Linked DNA regions of Cellulophaga algicola DSM 14237. The protein of the gene in region 1 interacts with the protein of each later gene in a pairwise test. Links are inferred from orthologs where the notes say so. Each region holds a gene or a part of one and is shown in the gene's direction. Other genes may lie near its edges.

Region 1 (3,107 bases):
TAAACCTGCCGTAATGGTAAAAAAACCATCAATATCTGTAATCGCTGCTTTTTGAGCACTAATATTTAAGACATGCGTAGCAGCAACATCCCCATCTGCACTAGATACCCTACCTTCTAGTTCTTTATAAACCGTTTTTTGTGCCTGCACGTTGGCAGCACATATAAAAAAACACGTTATATAAAGACTAGTTTTTATCATCTAATTGCGCACGAAAATCTTTACTTGCATTCACTAGAAAATCAATCAATTCAAACTCATTGGTTTTTTTTAGGAGCGATTGTTCTGGTAAACGTGTATCGCAATAGTATAAAAACTGAGTAATTTTATCTTGTGGCAATTGTAAATCTGAGACAAAAAATTGATCATCGTAAACTTGACGAAGCACATCACTAACTTTTAATCTAGGTGCCGGTTCTGCTGCTGTGCCATCTTCATTTTTAATTCCTTTTTTAATGGCTTTAAAAATGTTTACAAAATTGATTCCGTTTTGCATACCACGTTCTTGGTCAGACATGGCTATATTTTCTACTCTAGAAGTTTCATCAATACCATATTCGTATTTTTTAAACTCTTCATTTTTTACAATCAAAAAAGCTTCTTGGTTTTCTGGCCCTACCACTACCTCATCTAATTCTGTAACTTTTTCATTAACTTCAACAACAAGTCTGTTATTCGCTAAAATTTCTGGCGTAATAATAACGCGTTTCATTTGATAATTTAATGCCGTAAAAACCAATTCATCGCCAACCTTAACATTAATGGCAAACTCCCCACTGGTATTGGTTATGACTCCTAATTCCGTATTTACATTAATTACATTTTCATTCTGAACATTGCTATTGCGGTACATAACTTTACCGCGTAAGTAGGTACGTTCTTCATCTTGAGCAAAACTTTGCGCAATTGAGAATGTACCTAAAAGTACCAATAGTATAATTTTTTTCATAAGGTTAGTTTTATCTAAGAAACAAGTAGTGTTCATACCTACACTTGTGTATACCTATTATAAGGTACTGTATTATCACAAGTTAAAGTTAAGCATAAAGAAAATGCAAGTTACTCTCAAAAAAAAATAATGCACCATTAAACTTTTGTTAATTTAGCAGCTCAAAAATTACTACAAATTGAAAAAATTACTACTTGCCAGCACCTCTACATTACACGGAGAAGCATATTTAGCCTATCTATTAGAAACACTGGAAGTCTTTTTTAAAGACGTAAAAACCATCACTTTTATTCCTTATGCTAGACCAAGCGGAATTTCTCATGACGCGTATACTGCTCTTGTCGCTAAGGCATTTGCGAAAATAGGCAAAGAGGTTATCGGCTTACACACTTTTGAAGATGCCAGAACAGGAATCCAAAATGCGGAAGCTTTTTTCACAGGTGGCGGCAACACTTTTTTATTGGTAAAACAGCTACATGAACTTGCGGCAATGATCCCTTTAAAAGATAAAGTTACGAAAGGCACTCCCTATTTTGGAACGAGTGCAGGAAGTAATATTGCGGGCATAAATATGCAAACTACCAATGACATGCCCATTGTTTACCCTCCTAGTTTTAATACTCTAGGTTTGGTTAATTTTAATATCAATGCACATTACCTAGATCCAGACCCAAAAAGTAACCATAATGGAGAAACAAGGGAAACCAGAATTAAAGAATTTCATTGTTTTAATACAACGCCAGTAGTAGGCTTACGAGAAGGTAGTTTTATATATATTGAAAATGATATTAGTACGTTAAAAGGGGCATTTGAAGCAAGAATTTTCGAGCAAAATAAAGTCCCGTATGAGGGAATAAACCTACACTTCTAGCCACAATAAGAAAGTAAAAATAGTGTTAATTTACAGAGCTAAACCTTAACTTTCAATCAGTTAAACTAGAGCAATTGCATTTCATCCTAAAAAAGGGGTGAAATCTTTATATAATTGTAATTTTATCAAAAATAACCCCTAATAAGTTCTTACACTTATGCACAAATTTAATTTCAAAGCAGTTGTAATTATAGCATTTCTATTACTTGGAGCAGGATTTCTTAATGCCCAAGTTAAAATAGGAAACAACCCACAAACCATAAATCCAGCATCATTATTAGAATTAGAAAGCATTGACAAAGCTTTTGTAATTAACCGTGTAAATACGGCTCAAATGAATGCCATTCTTCCGTTAGAAGGTGCTATGGTCTATAATACCGAAGAGCAATGTTTGCATTATTATGACGGACTCCAATGGATTAATATTTGTGAAGCTTTTGGGGAGAACCTTAGCTTTACGAGTGAAGCCTTAGAGAACCCTGGTAATTTTGAATCTATTAGCATCACCAAAACTACAGATACCAATTATAATTTTGAAGTAGGTTTATTAAATGCTTCCAACATTCAAGATGGAACTATGGGTACTACAAAATTAGTAGACGGAGCGGTTACCCAAAATAAATTAGCAGACAATGCCGTAAGCAATGCTAAAATTCAGAATGGAGCCATACAACCTGGAAAAATGGCGGCTGGCTTACCCAATACCATCTTACAAACTAACGCAAGTTCTTTCGTTGAGTGGGCACCTTTAAATGTGGATAATGTTAGCGGAAAATTACTTTCCAATGAATTAGTGGCAGGCACAGGTACTGATAACTCTATAATTGTGACCAATGGCGATGGCGCTACCTTAAAAGATACACAGATAAGAGTTGCAGACGCAGGGATAACCAATGTTAAGCTTGGTCCGGATGCTGTAACTACCGATAAAATTTTAAATGAAACGATACTTTCAGAAGATATTTTAGATGGTACTATTGCTGAAGTAGACGTAGCAGATGATGCTATTACGAATGCAAAACTTGCAGATGACGCCGTAAACACTGCAGAAATAGTAGATGATGCTGTAACTACAGAAAAGATAGGAACTACTGCAGGTGATGAAAATAAAATTTTAGGAACTAGTGCTACTGGAGATCCTGAATGGCAAGATGCTGCTACTATAGCCGCCAACTTAGGAGAAGATGTTACTTCTACAAACGGATCTATTACTGGTACTGCTCTTGATGCTGCTTTAGTCGCTATGGATTTAGAGGTCAATGTTGATGGCACGACACTTCAAGTTGA
Region 2 (3,340 bases), 2.2 Mb from region 1 along the record:
TTTTTAGAGAAATTTGCTCCTGTTGTTACTGTAGCCGTTAACTCGTTTACACTTTTATTCAAAATAATGTTGATAACACCCGCAATAGCATCTGAACCATATTGTGCTGCAGCACCATCTCTTAAAACTTCAATACGTTGTATTGCTGCAGCAGGAATAGCATTTAAATCTGTTCCTACACTACCCCTACCAAATGTTCCGTTAACATTAATTAATGAAGAAGTATGTCTCCTTTTACCATTAATTAATACCAAAACTTGATCAGGACCTAAACCTCTCAAAGAGGCTGGATCAACATGGTCTGTACCATCTGAAATAGTTTGTGTATTTGAAGTAAACGATGGCGCTACATAATTTAATATTTGATTTAAATTTACCTGAGGCGCAATATTATTTAATTCCTTCATATTAATAACATCAACAGGGACCGTACTTTCTGTAGCTGTTCTATTTGGGTTACGAGAACCTACAATAACCACTTCTTCTAAGGCTAGACCCGATGCTAATCTAATTGTCATATTAGAATTTGCAACTGTAACATTTTTTGTTTCAAAACCTATATAAGAGACTATTAACATATCACCTACAGCTGCTTCGATACTAAAATTTCCATCAAAATCTGTAGTGGCTCCTGTTGTAGTTCCTTTTTTTACTATTGAAGCTCCTGGTAAAGGAACTCCTTCATCATCTAAAACTGTTCCCGTAATTTGGGCGTTAGAAAAACTTACGGCACTGAGTAAAACAATAAATAATAAGTACATTTTTTTCATAAGATAGTATTTGAGTTATTCTTGTATGAAGTTAGCATAAAATTATGTAATCCTCAACTTATTAAATAAATGTTAAAAAAAAATTTAATAGTTATTCAATAAATTACCTAATTCGTATTTTTATAAAAAATTATAATAAATGAACCCTATTCTTAATAGATTTTTGAGTTACGTAACTATTGACACTCAAAGCGACCCAAACTCATCAACAACACCGAGTACCGAGAAGCAATGGAATTTAGCCAATAAATTAGCCGAAGAATTAAAATTAATTGGACTAAGCGATGTTACCATCGATGAAAATGCTTACATCATGGCAACCCTTCCAAGCAATAGCACTGACGCCAGCATTCCTGTAATAGGTTTTATAGCGCATTTTGATACTTCGCCAGATTTTTCAGGAACGAACGTAAATCCACAAATTATTGAAAATTACGATGGAAAAGACATTGTATTAAATAAGGAAAAAAATATTATTCTTTCTCCAGATTATTTTGATGATTTACTTCAATACAAAGGACAAACTATTATAACTACAGATGGTACGACTCTTCTTGGTGCCGACGATAAAGCAGGAATTACAGAAATAGTTTCGGCGATGGAATATTTAATACATCATCCTGAAATAAAACATGGCACTATAAAAATAGGTTTTACTCCTGATGAGGAAATTGGTCGTGGAGCACATAAATTTGATGTGGAAAAATTTGGTGCAGATTGGGCGTATACTATGGATGGAAGTCAGGTTGGAGAATTAGAATACGAAAATTTCAATGCTGCTTCTGCTAAAATTGTAATTTCAGGAAAAAGTGTCCACCCTGGTTATGCCAAAGGAAAAATGATCAATGCGATAAGTATAGCCAATGAGTTTATGACTTTGTTACCCGAAAACGAAGTTCCTCAAAAAACAACGGGTAGCGAAGGCTTTTTTCATGTTCATCATATTTCTGGCGAAATAGAAAACGCAACGATTGAGCTCATCATAAGAGATCACGACAAGAGTCTATTTGAAAAACGCAAAGTACGTATAGCTACTATAAAAGAGCAACTAAACAAAATTCATGGCAACTGTATACATATTGAGGTAAAAGACCAGTACTTTAATATGAAAGAAAAGGTAGCTCCTGTTTATCATATTGTAACTACTGCAAAAGAAGCAATGGAATCCTTAGGCATTACTCCACTTATAAAACCAATCAGAGGAGGCACAGACGGATCTCAATTAAGTTTTATGGGGTTACCATGTCCTAATATTTTTGCTGGAGGACATAATTTCCATGGAAAGTATGAATATGTACCTTTAGAAAGCATAGAAAGTGCTATAAAAGTAATTGTAAAAATCTGTGAACTTACCGCTACAAAATCAAACCGATAGTGCGTAAAAATTAAAACTTGTAAAATGAAAAAAGCACCTAAAAAGGTGCTTTTTTTAAACGTATAAAAAATACAATTATTTTTTCTCAATTACTGCTGGAGCATTAAGCTTTGAGCTCATCTCTAAAGAAAGAGCAGAACGCTCAAACTTTATTTTCCCCGCTAAAGTTTCTATTACACAAGAATTATCTTTGTCGTTTAATTCAACAATCTTACCGTGCATTCCGCTTTTAGTAACAACTTTATCACCTCTTTTTAATTCAGCAGAAAATTTCTTTTCTTGTTTTTGCTTTTTTCTCTGAGGTGCAATCATAAAGAAATAAAATACTACGAAAATTGCAATCAGGGGTATAAATGGATATTTTTCTAACATGTAATTATGACTGTTTTAATGGCCCTACTGGAGCGCCACCTTTAGGGTTTACAAATGCTTTTATTCTTAATTGTTCTGATCCTTTTTCTGTATTTGCTGATACGGTAACTACTTTCTGTACCAAATTGTTTCCTGAACCATTATAATTTACTACCAACTCACCAGATTCTCCTGGAGCAATTGCACCTTTTGGAAACTTTGGAACTGTACAACCACAGGTGCTTTTTGCATCTGTAATAATTAGTGGAGCATCACCCGTATTTGTAAACTTAAAAACAGTTTCCTGTGGAGTATTTTGAATTATTGATCCAAAATCATGTTCAACCTTTTCAAAAGCCATAACAGGTAGCATTTTTGCTGCTGCATCTCTTTCCCCTGCTGCTTCAAGGTTTGAACTGTTGATTTTACTTGTTGCATCATCCTTACAGGACATTAAAACAACTACCAACAATAGATTTAACGTGATAACTATTTTTCTCATAACCGTTTAAATATTTAAAATTTTAATCAAAAATAAACAATATTATAATAAACCTCTGCCTATTTTGTTCAGTTTTCCTTCTTGTTGATATTCCTTAACTAATTTATCTAAAATACCATTTATGAATGTACTGCTCTTAGGAGTACTGTACTCTTTGGCCAATTCTAAATATTCATTTATGGTAACTCGTTCTGGTATCGATGGAAAATTTAATAATTCTGCAATGGCCATTTTTAATAAAATTGCATCTATATCTGCAATTCTATCCTTATCCCAATTAGGCGTTTTACCTTCTATTTCTTTGACCAATTTCTCATTTTGAAGTAGCGTTTTAGAAAGTAA

Evidence for each region.
Region 2: the proteins of pepE (region 1) and pepT interact in binary tests that used the Escherichia coli proteins (3 or more experiments, as listed by UniProt). The link is inferred for Cellulophaga algicola DSM 14237 from one-to-one orthologs.

What each region holds. Positions count from the first base shown.
Region 1 is NC_014934.1:2,601,989-2,605,095, reverse strand. The notes cover bases 210-2,973. They hold pepE (dipeptidase PepE), read left to right. Parts: upstream 210-1,127; coding sequence 1,128-1,820; downstream 1,821-2,973. Other genes in these bases: CELAL_RS11320 (beta strand repeat-containing protein), read left to right, coding at 1,978-2,973; CELAL_RS11330 (carboxypeptidase-like regulatory domain-containing protein), read right to left, coding at 210-949. In the rest of the region: CELAL_RS11335 (hypothetical protein), read right to left, coding at 1-150; more of CELAL_RS11330, read right to left, coding at 188-209; more of CELAL_RS11320, read left to right, coding at 2,974-3,107. UniProt on the Escherichia coli protein: Hydrolyzes dipeptides containing N-terminal aspartate residues. May play a role in allowing the cell to use peptide aspartate to spare carbon otherwise required for the synthesis of the aspartate family of amino acids.
Region 2 is NC_014934.1:408,513-411,852, forward strand. What follows is about bases 31-3,027. They hold pepT (peptidase T), read left to right. Parts: upstream 31-909; coding sequence 910-2,145; downstream 2,146-3,027. Other genes in these bases: CELAL_RS01720 (TonB-dependent receptor), read right to left, coding at 31-770; yajC (preprotein translocase subunit YajC), read right to left, coding at 2,221-2,517; CELAL_RS01735 (DUF1573 domain-containing protein), read right to left, coding at 2,522-2,998. Outside these bases: more of CELAL_RS01720, read right to left, coding at 1-30; transcription antitermination factor NusB, read right to left, coding at 3,041-3,340. UniProt on the Escherichia coli protein: Cleaves the N-terminal amino acid of tripeptides.